Regions from separate parts of the Streptococcus viridans genome, predicted to be linked through region 2. Evidence: predicted binding sites of a transcription regulator. Region 2 holds the regulator's gene; the other holds the start of a gene.

Region 1 (7,375 bases), 550 kb from region 2:
ATTATACAATCTCCGTTTCTGAAGAATATGTGAGCGACTTATCCCTGACCGAATGGCGGATCATCCAGCAGGTTGGTTTTGGGGAGTCTAATAAGGAAATCGCAGCCAAATTGTTCCTATCTGAGGGAACGATTCGGAATTACCTGTCAACCATTTTGTCTAAGTTGAACCTGCGGGATCGGACCCAGTTGGCTATTTGGTCTGTTCAAAAAGGTGTGACCACTAAGGATTTTGGAACAGAAAGTGATAGCCGATGAAGAAAATACGTAAGATTCGAGGCTCCAGATTGTTTCTAGGCTTGCTTTTTCTTTTTCTACTTGCTGGAGGGATTTGGTGGCAGCGTCAGCCTAAGCTTGTCCGCTTGGGGGTCTACGCTGGATCTAGCTGGGATGTGCCCACCCAAACGGAAGAAAAAGTCTTGGACCAAGCGATTGCTCGTTTCGAAAAAACGCATCCAGGGGTAAAGATTGTCTACGAAAGCGGGATTCCGAAGAATCAGTATGCGAGCTGGTTAGCCAATCAGATCCTCCATGGACAGGAGCCAGATCTATATATGGTATCCAGTACTGAGCTCCCGGTGTTAGCTGCGCGTGGGGCGGTAGAAGATTTGACCCCCTTGATGGACAAACAGGTCGATCCTTCTCATTTTTATCCAGTTGCCCTAGAAGCAGGTAAATACAAGAACCGTCAGTATGCCCTCCCATTTGAGAGCAATCCTGTTTTGATGTGTGTCAATAAAGATTTATTGGAAAAGGAAGGGATTGCTATTCCGAAAGAGGGGTGGACTTTGGAGGAATTTTATACGATTTGTCAAAAAGTGACGCGGGATACAGATGGAGATGGTGAGCTAGATCAGTTTGGAAGTACAGATTATACCTGGAGGGAGGCCTTGGCAGCCCATGGTGGCCAGCTTTTCCGTCAGGATAACATTAATCTGACGAGTAAAGAAATGAAGCGCTCGCTCTATTTTGTCGAAAAACTCGAAGCTCTTCATGGGAATTTCAATGTTACTTCTAAGGATTTTGATGAAGGCAAGGTCGCTTTTTATCCGATGACCTTGGCCCAGTACCGAACTTATAAACCTTATCCCTATCATGTTGCCAAATATTCAAATTTCACTTGGACCTGTATCCCTATGCCCGGGGCTTCTGGATCAACTCCGTCAACCTTAGTGGATACGTCCTTGTTTGCTCTGTCTTCTCGGGCCAGTGCTAGCAAGGAGGCCAAGGAATTCATGGAATTTTTGACCCAGGACCAGCAGGTCCAGCAGGAACTCTTCCGGCAGTCGCAGGGGACCTCTGTCCTCCCTTCGGTGGTCAATAGTTCGGAAAGTCGGGACCTTCTTAAAGCGGATGATTTCGGGGTTGATTCCTTGACGAATCGGACCCTGGACCAGATTATGAAAAAGGCTGTCCTAAGTACTCCTGGCAACCTACCCGATGATATCTGGGATCGATTGGATTATTTGATTCATAATGCTCTAAAAGCAAAGGATATTGATAACCAATTGCCTCAAATTCAAAAGATTATTGAGGAAATGCTTCGGGAGAAGTTTCGTTAAGAGCAACTAGGCATCTGTCAAGTGACAGATGTCATTTTTTTATTGACAGATGTCAACTTTTCTTTGTGACAAATGACAATAGTAAAACGCTTTCAAAAACAATACAATAAGGTCATCATAAAGGAGGAGAAAGGATGAAGTATCTGGTATTGGTCAGTCATGGTGGACTGGCAGAAGGTCTAAAAAGTTCGCTGGCAATGTTTGCTGGGGATAAGATAGATCAGGTGATTGCGGTCGGACTGAAAGAAGGCAAATCGGTAGATGATTTTGCTCATGATTTTCGTCAGGCGATTTCCCATTTAACAGATGAGGACTCTGTCTTAGTTCTAGCAGACATTGTAGGTGGCAGTCCTTTGACAACGGCAGCGACAGTGCTAGAGGAGCAAGGAAAGCTGAGTACAGCCTTAATCTTAGGTGGAATGAACTTGACCATGGCGCTGACAGCAGTTGTGATGAAGGACATGATGGAGGGGGCTGATTTAGCCCAGTTGATTTTATCCGAAGCTTCCACAGCCTTGCAAGAATTTACCCTTGCCCCGGTAGAGGGTGACGATGATGAAGAAGATGATATTTAACTAAGGGAGGTTAGAAAATGGTAGTATCATTTGTACGGATTGACGACCGTATGATCCACGGTCAAACAGTAACTCGATGGGCTAAAGAAAAGCCTTGTGATGGCTTGATCGCCGTCAACGACGCAGCAGCTTCCAACAAGGTCTTGATTCAAGCCTATAAAGGGGCTTCAGATAAGAAAACCTTTGTTTGGACCAAGGAAGCTTTCAAAGAAAAATCTGCCAAAGTAACGGAATCAGAAACTCGCTATTTCTTGATTACCAAGAACCCCATCGATATGAAAGAAATTTTGGTCGACCAAGGGTTTGTCCCAGGGGATGTTAAAGAAATCATTGTTGGTCCTGCAAATGACCGTCCAGGTGCTGTGAAATTGGGGAACAACCAATCCATCACCCAGGAAGAAGCAGAAGCCATTGAAGCTATTCAGGCTGCCGGCTACAAGGTGAAATTCCAGTTGCTGCCAGATGTTTCCATCGGTTATTGGGATGATTTTAAATCAAAATTCGGATTCTAGGGGGGAGAGCATCCTAGCTCTTCGTCACTAAACTATACTTACAAACAAAAGGAGCATTTGTTATGACAGTTTCATGGATTCAAGCAATCTTGCTTGGTATTTTCGCCAGTTTGTCTTCAATGCCTGGTATGGGTGGTACCAGTATCGGGAACTATACTCTTGGACGTCCTCTAGTCGGAGGGTTGATTTCAGGGTTGATCCTTGGAGATGTGACAACCGGTATCATGGTCGGGGTTGCCCTTCAAGTCGTTTATATCGCCTTGGTAACACCTGGTGGTACCGTATCTGCCGATGTGCGGGCTATCTCTTATATCGGAATTCCTCTTTCTATCTTATTTGTTCATGCCAACAATATCACGGGTGAGGCAGCAATTGCAGCGGCAGCAGCCCCTATCGGTGCAGCCGTTGGGACCATCGGTACCGTTCTTTTCTACGGTACTGCAACCATGAACTTGCTTTGGCAACACATCGGTTGGAAAGCCGTTGAAGAAGGAAACTTCAAAAAACTCTACGCAGTTGACTGGGTTTACCCATGGATTTCTCACTTCCTCTTTTCTTTCCTTCCAACGATGATTATCACCAAATACGGTGAAAACATGGTGGATTTGATGAAACAATACCTTCCAATGGATGGTTACTGGATGAAAGCCCTCTTTACAGTCGGTGCTCTTCTTCCATGTGTCGGTATTGCCATCCTCTTGAAGCAAATCGTTACAGAAGTGAGAGACTTCATTCCATTCTTTGTTGGATTTACCTTGGCAAAATCTCTTGGCTTGAACTTGGTAGCGAGTGCGGTGGTTTCATTGATCTTTGCGGTAATCTACTATGAACTTGAAGTGATTAAAACAATGAAAGTCGTCCCTGCTGGAGCAAATGACTTTGACGATGATGAGGAGGATATCTAAGATGGCTGATAAAAAGAAAATTTCAAAGAAAACGCTAACCAAAGCATTCCATCATTGGTATTATGGTCACTTGACCTGTTTCTCTCAAGAACACATGCAAACCTTTGGGTATTTGACTTCTATGCTTCCAATCGTAGAAGAAATGTATGATTCCAAAGAAGAACAAAAAGAAGCTATGCAAACCTATACTGCCTTCTTTAATACCGAACCACAACTGGGATCACTGGTTGTAGGGATTACAGCTGGTTTGGAAGAAGCGCGTGCCAATGGAGATGCAGTAGATGGCGAAACCATCAACGGGATGCGTGCTGGTCTGATGGGACCAATCGCCGGGATTGGTGACTCCTTGGTTGTTGGGACCTTAATCCCTGTACTTCTCGGGATAGCCCTTGGTCTTTCTAAAGACGGAAACATTACAGGAGCTCTCTTCTACATCGTCGTTTGGAACCTCTTGGTATACTTGGGAATGCGTTTCGCCTTCTTCAAAGGTTATCACTTAGGGGACAAGGCTGTAGAATTCCTTGTAGGACCAAAAGGACAAGCCCTTCGCAAAGCGATTAGTGTAGTCGGTGGTATGGTCATCGGTGCTGTAGCAGCGACTTGGGTCTCTGTTACAACAGCCCTCGAATTCAAAAATGCTGACGGAGAAGCCTTCCTTAAAATCCAAGAAAAGATTGATGGTGTTTATCCAGGTCTCTTAACTGCTGCCTTTATCACTCTTTGCTGGTGGTTAATGGCGAAGAAGAAAGTTTCACCAAACAAGGTCATGCTTCTTTTGGTCATCATCGCCTTGGCTGGGGTAGCTCTTGGAATCTTTGATCCAGGTCTCAAATACTAAGAGAAAACTAGAAACAGTTTATTGCAACCGGAGCATTGAGAATGAAGTATGTGACCTCCTTTACGAATACTTCATTCTCAATTTTTATTGAAGGAGGCATTTATGCACACCAGACAAGAATTAATAAAGGGGTATGAGACGGAAATTCGCTACCAACGCTATATGTTGGAAAACTTGGGTCGCTGGTTTAGTGTGCTCTTTCTCATGGCCAGTATTGGTGGACTGCTGATTTATTTCTTTCACAAAACTTCTCTACTATTTTTGATCTTAGGTAGCTTGATAGCCCTATTTGGGCTAGTAGGGATGTTGCTAGTGGGCTATGGGATGTATCGTGGTCGAGCCAACTTGCAAAAAGTCATCCAAGCTTACCAACAAAAGTTGAATTTGGTTGGCTAAAAATCGAAAGCACTTCGAAGAGATTGAGGTGTTTTTTTCTTGACTATTTTTGACCAAGTGATACAATAGAAACATGAGTTAGCACTCGATATAAAAGAGTGCTAAAATACAGGAATGGAGGAACGATATGTTAAAACCATTAGGAGACCGCGTGGTCTTGAAAGTAGAAGAAAAAGAACAAACAGTCGGCGGCTTTGTTATCGCAAAAGCAAGTCAAGCTGAAACCAAAACTGCAGAAGTCATCGCTGTAGGTGAGGGGGTTCGGACCCTCAGTGGTGAGTTGGTAGCACCAAGCGTCAAAGTCGGTGATACTGTCTTGGTGGAAAATCATGCAGGCGTTGAAGTGAAAGACGGCGATGAGAAGTACACGATTGTTGGGACTGCAAGTATTCTCGCCATTGTTGAAGCCTAAAGAATCAGAAAGGAGAAAGATCTATGTCAAAAGAAATTAAATTTTCATCAGATGCTCGTGCAGCCATGGTCCGTGGGGTGGATATCCTAGCAGATACCGTTAAGGTGACCTTGGGACCTAAAGGCCGCAATGTGGTGCTTGAAAAATCATTTGGGTCACCATTGATCACCAATGATGGGGTGACCATCGCAAAAGAAATCGAATTGGAAGACCATTTCGAAAATATGGGTGCCAAATTGGTATCAGAAGTGGCGTCTAAAACTAATGATATCGCTGGTGATGGGACAACGACTGCGACTGTCTTGACCCAAGCTATCGTCCGTGAGGGGATCAAGAACGTTACAGCAGGAGCGAATCCAATCGGTATCCGTCGTGGGATTGAAGCAGCGGTTGCGACTGCTGTTGAAGCCTTGAAAAATAACGCCATTCCAGTTGCCAATAAAGAAGCCATCGCCCAGGTTGCGGCTGTTTCTTCTCGCTCTGAAAAAGTCGGTGAGTACATCTCAGAAGCCATGGAAAAAGTGGGCAATGACGGGGTGATCACGATTGAAGAGTCTCGTGGAATGGAAACAGAGTTGGAAGTCGTGGAAGGAATGCAGTTTGACCGTGGTTACCTCTCTCAATACATGGTCACTGATAATGAAAAAATGGTGGCAGACCTTGAAAATCCTTATATCTTGATCACCGATAAGAAGGTGTCAAATATCCAGGAAATCCTTCCATTGCTTGAAAATATCCTGCAAAGCAATCGTCCGCTCTTGATTATTGCGGATGATGTGGATGGAGAAGCCCTCCCAACTCTTGTCTTGAACAAGATTCGTGGAACTTTCAATGTCGTAGCTGTTAAGGCTCCAGGATTTGGGGATCGCCGTAAAGCCATGTTAGAAGACATCGCTATCTTGACAGGTGGAACTGTTATTACAGAAGATCTCGGTCTTGAGTTGAAAGATGCGACCATCGAGGCGCTCGGTCAAGCAAGTAAAGTGACAGTGGACAAAGATAGCACAGTCATCGTAGAAGGTGCGGGTAATCCTGAAGCTATTGCCAACCGTGTAGCGGTGATTAAATCACAAATTGAAACCACCACTTCAGAATTTGACCGTGAAAAATTGCAAGAACGCTTGGCTAAATTGTCTGGTGGTGTAGCGGTCATCAAGGTCGGAGCTGCAACCGAAACAGAATTGAAAGAAATGAAACTCCGTATTGAGGACGCCCTCAATGCGACACGCGCAGCGGTTGAAGAAGGAATTGTTGCAGGTGGTGGTACGGCCCTTGCTAACGTTATTTCTGCAGTTGCATCCCTTGAATTGGAAGGGGATGAAGCAACAGGACGCAATATCGTGCTTCGTGCCTTGGAAGAACCTGTACGCCAAATCGCTCACAATGCGGGTTACGAAGGTTCGATTGTTATTGATCGCCTAAAAAATGCTGAGCTTGGAACAGGATTTAATGCTGCAACAGGTGAATGGGTCAACATGATTGAAGCAGGAATTATCGACCCAGTGAAGGTGAGCCGTTCAGCCCTTCAAAATGCAGCGTCCGTAGCGAGCCTTATCTTGACGACCGAAGCAGTGGTAGCCAACAAACCAGAACCAGCTCCAGCAGCACCAGCTATGGATCCAAGCATGATGGGTGGGATGATGTAACACACGTAGTCTAATGGATGCTGAAGCACCTCATTAGACTACGGCAAGCACTATGGTGCCTTGCCGAAGTATCTTACTAAGAAAATAAAGAAGGCATTATCGGCCTTCTTTATTTTCTGTCGTAACCTGTGTGTTTGATTGAGGCTTTGCCTCTAATCATTTGACGCCAACCGCTATCAGGCGGTTTGGCTAAACGTCTTACTAGCTTAAAGAGGTTAGCAAGTCTCCAATCCTCAATCAATCATTGGATGAACTGTCTGACGCAGTAGCTGATTGGTTTCTCCCTTCGCTTTTCCAAGCTCGGAAGAGTCCTAATCAGCCTTGCGGGGGCGAGACAACGAACGAATGATTAAAATATTCGTTCTGTCTCGCTCCCTTTTCACGTCGTAACCCCGTGTCAATTTATTAGGTGGATTTGTAGTTTACGGCAAGCACTATGGTACCTTGCCGAAGTGTCTTGCTAAGAAAACAAGGAAGGCATTATCGGCCTTCTTTATTTTCTGTCGTAATCTGTGTGCTTGATTGAGGCT
Region 2 (7,375 bases):
GCAAGCTTTGATGTCTTGGCTGAAACCATCAAGAAGACAGCCTTCAAGATTACTCGTGTCGGGCAACTGGTTGGTCAAATGGCTAGTGAACGTCTCGGTGTTGAGTTTGGTATTGTCGACTTGTCTCTCGCGCCAACACCGGCTGTTGGGGATTCGGTTGCCCGTGTTCTTGAGGCTATGGGGCTTGAAGTAGTAGGAACCCATGGAACTACTGCAGCGCTCGCTCTGCTCAATGACCAAGTGAAAAAAGGCGGAATCATGGCTTGTAACCAAGTCGGTGGTTTGTCAGGTGCCTTCATTCCGGTCTCAGAAGATGAGGGGATGATTGCGGCAGTCCAGTCAGGCCATATCAACCTGGAAAAATTGGAAGCCATGACAGCCATTTGTTCCGTCGGTCTGGACATGATTGCCATTCCAGCTGATACTCCAGCTACGACGATTGCGGCTATGATTGCCGATGAAGCAGCTATCGGAGTGATCAACCAAAAGACAACAGCGGTTCGGATTATCCCTTATGGAGAAGAGGGGGATATGTTAGAGCTTGGAGGACTTCTTGGGTATGCTCCAGTGATGAAGGTCAACAAGGCTTCGTCAGCTGATTTTATTGCCCGTGGGGGTCAAATTCCGGCCCCAGTTCATAGTTTTAAAAACTAAAAAATGGCCCTGGAGCATGATGTTTGCTCAGGGCTTTTAATGTTGACCAAAGTAGTGAAAGTGAATCTAGTGGTCATCGCTGACAGTTTCCTTATAAAAAGTGATATAATAGAAGAACGTAAAAGGAGATTACATGGCGAAAACAAGATTATTTATTATTCGGCATGGAAAAACCATGTTTAATACGATAGGTCGTGCCCAAGGTTGGTCGGATACACCCCTGACTGCTCAAGGAGAAGAAGGTATCCGTGAATTGGGGGTTGGTTTGAGAGAATCTGGTTTGGACTTTGTCCGTGCTGTTTCTAGCGACTCCGGTCGCGCCATTCAAACCATGGGAATTGTTTTAGACGAGCTTGGGCTAACAGATCAGATTCCTTATACTTTTAACAAAAAGATCCGGGAATGGTGTTTTGGAAGTTTTGATGGCGCCTATGGAGGAGAGCTTTTCCGTGGAGTCGTTCCCCGTGTTCTGGATATAGAAGACTACAAGAAGTTAACACTAGAAGAGTTAGCGAATGGGATTTACCAAGTGGATACAGCCGGATGGGCTGAACCGTGGGATGTGTTGAAAAAACGCATTGTAGATGGTTTTGAAGAGATTGCTAAAGAAGTCGAAGCCAAGGGTGGTGGAAATGCCCTAATTGTCAGTCATAGCATGACCATCGGTTCCTTTGTGTGCATTTTAAATCCAGAGATAGAGTTGGATCCAAGGGTTGAAAATGGTAGTGTCACCCTGGTAGAATACGAAAATGGACGTTTCTCGATCCAAACCATCGGAGATGAGTCTTATCGCAAGCAGGGTGCTAACTGGTTAGCAACCCACTCAGAAGAACTTGATGTAAAAAAATAAAATACCTTATATAAAAAGATAACAATTGCAGGAGGATAAAAATGGCAAAGACAAAATTGTATATTGCCCGTCATGGAAAAACCATGTTTAATACCATTGGTCGTGCCCAAGGTTGGTCTGATAGCCCCTTGACGGAAGCTGGTGAACGAGGGATTCATGAATTGGGGATTGGTCTGCGTGAGGCAGGGATTCAGTTCCAACAAGCTGTTTCCAGTGACTCGGGTCGAACCATTCAAACCATGGGGATCGTGCTAGAAGAATTAGGGTTAGCAGGTAAGATTCCTTATCGTTATGATAAGCGCATCCGCGAATGGTGCTTTGGAAGCTTTGATGGGGCTTATGACGGGGAACTCTTTTTAGGTGTTTTGCCACGTGTCTTTCGGGTTGATGACTTCCATCATTTGAGCTTGATGGAGTTGGCCGAAGGGATTGTCGAAGTGGATACAGCAGGCTGGGCGGAGTCCTGGGAAACTCTTCGAGATCGCATCTTGGATGGCTTTACGGCGATTGCCAAGGATGTCGAGTCTCAAGGTGGTGGCAATGCCATCGTGGTCAGTCATGGGATGACCATCAGTACCTTGATTTACTTGATTGATCCAAAAGCCTTCAAAGAATTGGTTTTGGACAATGGTAGTGTGACAGTTATTGAGTATGAGGATGGCCAATTTAAATTGGAAGCAGTTGGAGATCTGTCATACCGACAAGTTGGAGCGCAATTGTTAGAGGGAAATCATGACTAAATACAAACTTGCCAAGAAAAGAGAAAAGAAAGTTAGCTGGATCGTGCTCTGCTGTTTAGGCCTCTGTCTGATCGGAGCAGGAGTGGGTATTTTCTATTTGAAACCTCAATGGCTTCCTATGAACTTTGCTGAAGACAAAAAAGTTGAAACGACTACTCCAAAAAAAGTTGAGAAAAAGGAAGAAAAACCGAAGACTGACCTTCCCCAAGTTTCCACTAAGGATTGGAATTTGGTCTTGATCAATCGGGACAACAAGTTAGCCGAGCTGAACCCTCAGTTAGTCGATGTTGAAGAAATCAAGGTGGATAGTCGGATTGCAGAACAGACGAAACAGTTTCTAGCAGCGGCGAGAGCTGTCGCGCCTGAAGAATCCTTGATTTCGGGTTATCGAAGTGTGGAGGAGCAAACAGAACTCTATAATGAGCGGGTAGCGCAGTTAGAAGCTACTGGTCTTTCTCATGAGGAAGCAGAACGTCAAGCTCAAGCCCAAGTACAGGTTCCAGGTGCTAGTGAACACCAAACGGGTCTTGCGATTGATATGAGTGCTCCAAATGGACAGTCTGAAGAGGTAGCCCAGCAGATTATTGCTTTGGCTCCCCAGTATGGTTTTGTTCTCCGCTATCCAGAAGGGAAAAATGCGATTACAGGTGTGGACTATGAAAACTGGCATTTCCGCTATGTCGGTGTAGAAAATGCCCAGTATATGGCCAAACATCAGCTAGTTTTAGAAGAATACATCCAAAAACTGAAAGAAGCAGGATTATAGGTTTTTTAGACAACTATCGGTCTTAAGAATGATTTTTAGCACTCTTGAAAAAAGAGTGCTAATTTTTTGGATTTTTTTCTTGACTTTCTTTTGAGAGGGTGTATAATAGAATCATGGTTTAGCACTTGAGTGTTTAGAGTGCTAAATACGAAAGAGAGGTGAGGTCATGGTTACAGAACGTCAAAATGAGATTCTAAATCTTGTCGTCGATATCTTTACCAAGACCCACGAACCAGTCGGTTCAAAAGCACTGCAAGATGTCATTCAATCCAGTAGTGCTACTATTCGAAACGATATGGCTGCCCTCGAAAAGCAGGGCTTATTAGAAAAAGCCCACACTTCGAGTGGTCGAATGCCCAGCCGAGCTGGTTTTCAATATTTTGTTCAGAACTCGCTGGATCTAGAGTTGATTGATGAGCAAGATGTTTACCAGGTGGTGAAAGCCTTTGATTTCGAAGCCTTTAAGTTAGATGATATCTTGGATGCTACGGCTAAGTTATTAGCCCAGATGACGGGCTACACCGCGGTGATCCAGGATGTTGAGCCGACACGACAGCGCTTGACAGGTTTTGAGATTGTTCCATTATCAAACCACGATGCTTTGGCGGTATTGACCTTGGATGAATCAAAGCCTGTTACCGTACAATTTGCGATTCCAAAAAATTTCTTAACCAGTGACTTGGAAATCTTCCATCAGCTAGTTCAAGAACGTTTCATTGGAAATACAGTCTTGGATATCCACTACCGCTTGAGGACAGAGATTCCACAGATAGTACAGCGCTATTTTAAGACGACAGACAATGTATTGGATCTGTTTGATTACGTCTTCTCGCAACTGTTTCAAGAACTGGTCTTTGTAGAAGGAAAAGTTTCATCCTTAACCTACGCCGATCTTCAGACCTATCAGTTCTTAGATAACCCCCAACACGTAGCTCTCGAGTTGCGAGGGGGAATGCCAGAGGACCAAATGACCCAGATTCTGGTTGCTGAATCCCAAGAGAAGGCTTTGAAAAATGTGACCGTGATTAGTCATAAATTCCTGGTTCCTTATCGTGGGATGGCCCTCATGCATGTGATTGGTCCCGTAGAGATGAATTACAGGCGTGTGATTAGCCTCGTCAATGTTATCGGACGGGTACTGGTCATGAAGTTAACGGACTACTACCGTTACCTCAACAGTAACCATTATGAAGTAAATTAATACCAAATGAAAGGGGTGTATGCCTTGACAGAAGAAATCAAAAAAGAAGACGTGAAAGAAGAGGAAGTTGCCGAGACAACTGAAGAAGTTGTAGAGGAAACCAAGCAACCTTCTGAATTAGAAGAAGCACAAGCGCGTGCCGAAGAATTTGAAAACAAATACCTTCGCGCTCATGCTGAAATGCAAAATATTCAACGTCGTGCCAATGAGGAACGCCAACTCTTGCAACGTTATCGTAGCCAAGATTTGGCAAAAGCGATCTTGCCTTCGTTGGATAACTTAGAACGTGCCCTTGCCGTTGAAGGGTTGACAGATGATGTCAAAAAAGGACTAGAAATGGTCCAAGAAAGCTTGATTCATGCCCTGAAAGAAGAAGGAATTGAAGAAATTCCAGCGGACGGTGAATTTGACCATAACTACCATATGGCTATTCAAACAGTCCCAGCGGATGACGAGCATCCAGCAGACACCATCGCACAAGTCTTCCAAAAAGGCTACAAACTCCATGACCGCATCCTAAGACCGGCTATGGTCGTTGTCTACAACTAGGCTACCTTGTCCGAAACGACACTAAACTATGAAAGAAAGATAAGAAGCAAGCCGGAGGCTTGCAAGGAAGATATTTCCCGCCGTGGTGAAAGTTTCAGTAGCATGTGCTACTGAAACAGGGGATTTTTGAGACAGTAGGCTCAAAAATAAGTGATGAAATCCTGAAGGGAGTTGCTCACGTCCCCACCACTTAAGGGAAATATCAAAAAGAAAAAAAGAAGATAAATTTAAGGAGAAAAACACATGTCTAAAATTATCGGTATTGACTTAGGTACAACAAACTCAGCAGTTGCAGTTCTTGAAGGAACTGAATCAAAAATCATCGCAAACCCAGAAGGAAACCGTACAACTCCATCTGTAGTTTCTTTTAAAAACGGTGAAATTATCGTTGGTGACGCTGCGAAACGCCAAGCAGTCACAAACCCAGATACAGTGATCTCTATCAAATCTAAGATGGGTACTTCTGAAAAAGTTTCTGCTAACGGTAAAGAATACACTCCACAAGAAATCTCAGCGATGATCCTTCAATATTTGAAAGGTTATGCGGAAGAATACCTTGGTGAAAAAGTAACCAAGGCTGTTATCACAGTTCCAGCTTACTTTAACGATGCTCAACGTCAAGCAACTAAAGATGCTGGTAAAATCGCTGGTCTTGAAGTAGAACGTATCGTCAACGAACCAACTGCAGCAGCTCTTGCTTACGGTTTGGACAAGACTGACAAAGAAGAAAAAATCTTGGTATTCGACCTTGGTGGTGGTACATTCGACGTATCTATCCTCGAACTAGGTGATGGTGTCTTTGATGTATTGGCAACTGCAGGGGATAACAAACTCGGTGGTGACGACTTTGACCAAAAAATCATCGACCACTTGGTAGCAGAATTCAAGAAAGAAAATGGTATCGACTTGTCAACAGACAAGATGGCTCTTCAACGTTTGAAAGACGCAGCTGAAAAAGCTAAGAAAGACCTTTCTGGTGTAACTTCAACCCAAATCAGCTTGCCATTCATCACTGCTGGTGAGGCTGGACCTCTTCACTTGGAAATGACCTTGACTCGTGCTAAATTTGACGATTTGACTCGTGACCTCGTTGAACGTACTAAAACTCCAGTTCGCCAAGCCCTTTCTGATGCAGGTTTGAGCTTGTCAGAAATCGACGAAGTTATCCTTGTCGGTGGTTCAACTCGTATCCCTGCAGTTGTAGAAGCTGTTAAGGCTGAAACTGGTAAAGAACCAAACAAATCAGTGAACCCTGACGAAGTAGTTGCGATGGGTGCTGCTATCCAAGGTGGTGTCATCACTGGTGATGTGAAAGACGTTGTCCTTCTTGACGTAACACCATTGTCACTTGGTATCGAAACAATGGGTGGAGTATTTACAAAACTCATCGACCGCAACACAACTATTCCAACTTCTAAATCACAAGTCTTCTCAACTGCAGCAGACAACCAACCAGCCGTTGATATCCATGTTCTTCAAGGTGAACGCCCAATGGCAGCAGATAACAAGACTCTTGGACGTTTCCAATTGACTGATATCCCAGCTGCACCTCGTGGTATCCCACAAATCGAAGTAACATTCGACATCGACAAGAACGGTATCGTATCTGTTAAGGCTAAAGATCTTGGAACTCAAAAAGAACAAACAATTGTTATCCAATCAAACTCAGGTTTGACAGACGAAGAAATCGACCGCATGATGAAAGATGCAGAAGCAAACGCTGAAGCAGATAAGAAACGTAAAGAAGAAGTTGACCTTCGTAACGAAGTAGACCAAGCTATCTTTGCGACTGAAAAGACAATCAAGGAAACTGAAGGCAAAGGTTTCGATGCAGAACGTGATGCTGCTCAAGCTGCCCTTGATGACCTTAAGAAAGCGCAAGAAGACAACAACTTGGACGAAATGAAAGCAAAACTTGAAGCATTGAACGAAAAAGCACAAGGACTTGCTGTGAAACTCTACGAACAAGCCGCAGCAGCACAACAAGCTCAAGCAGGAGCAGAAGGTGCCCAAGCAACAGGAGACGCAGGCGATGACGTCGTAGACGGAGAGTTTACTGAGAAGTAAAATAATTTATAGGAGGGTAGTTTATGTCAACTATTTACACTACCAATGAGTGGAAGGGACACGGGAAGAGTTACTACTGGAATGAATATCGTTTAGAAGGCGATACAGTTGTAAAATATAAGTGTTCTCGCAGTAAATTTTTTGATGGTGATGAAAATGTCTGGAGTGAGGATGAATATGAGGTTGAATCTTGGAACCTTGATGATGATTCTATGCCAGATTGGTTGAGGAACTATCTATAAAATTTTTAACAGAGGTTGCAACCCAGCCTCTGTTTTTCGGTAAAATAGAGGATGTTGCGTATGAAAAAAGTACTTTGTATCATTTATCCTAATTTTTCTCTTTATGAGATAACCGCTTTAACGAGTACTTTAGCTCTGTCTTTTGATATTACGATTGATTATGCCGCTTCAGATCATTCGATAGTGGTCTCTGAGGATGGCTTGCCCTGTCAACCAACGAAAACACTAGATCAAATCTGTATAGAAGAGTATTCTTGTGTGATTTTGCCAGGAATGGTAAACATAGGACCTGCTCTACAGGATGAG

The links. The regulator HrcA, encoded in region 2, represses chaperone genes, less so after heat shock. The targets are predictions, from matches to a motif close to TTAGCACTCNNNNNNNNNGAGTGCTAA.
Region 1: a site for HrcA is predicted at 4,866-4,892, ahead of groES (co-chaperone GroES). Genes of this name have one in related genera too.

The regions. Positions count from the first base shown of each region.
Region 1 covers NZ_LR134266.1:203,136-210,510, forward strand. Annotated here, with positions in the region: gene EL081_RS01180 (response regulator transcription factor) at 1-257, shown strand, start outside; gene EL081_RS01185 (ABC transporter substrate-binding protein) at 254-1,561, shown strand; gene EL081_RS01190 (PTS sugar transporter subunit IIA) at 1,696-2,136, shown strand; gene EL081_RS01195 (PTS system mannose/fructose/N-acetylgalactosamine-transporter subunit IIB) at 2,154-2,648, shown strand; gene EL081_RS01200 (PTS mannose/fructose/sorbose/N-acetylgalactosamine transporter subunit IIC) at 2,711-3,553, shown strand; gene EL081_RS01205 (PTS system mannose/fructose/sorbose family transporter subunit IID) at 3,537-4,391, shown strand; gene EL081_RS01210 (DUF202 domain-containing protein) at 4,494-4,787, shown strand; gene groES (co-chaperone GroES) at 4,915-5,199, shown strand; gene groL (chaperonin GroEL) at 5,223-6,845, shown strand.
Region 2 covers NZ_LR134266.1:1,647,284-1,654,658, reverse strand. Annotated here, with positions in the region: gene EL081_RS08495 (PFL family protein) at 1-654, shown strand, start outside; gene EL081_RS08490 (histidine phosphatase family protein) at 788-1,504, shown strand; gene EL081_RS08485 (histidine phosphatase family protein) at 1,546-2,244, shown strand; gene EL081_RS08480 (M15 family metallopeptidase) at 2,237-3,010, shown strand; gene hrcA (heat-inducible transcriptional repressor HrcA) at 3,177-4,211, shown strand; gene grpE (nucleotide exchange factor GrpE) at 4,236-4,760, shown strand; gene dnaK (molecular chaperone DnaK) at 5,004-6,827, shown strand; gene EL081_RS08465 (hypothetical protein) at 6,851-7,069, shown strand; gene EL081_RS08460 (DJ-1/PfpI family protein) at 7,130-7,375, shown strand, end outside.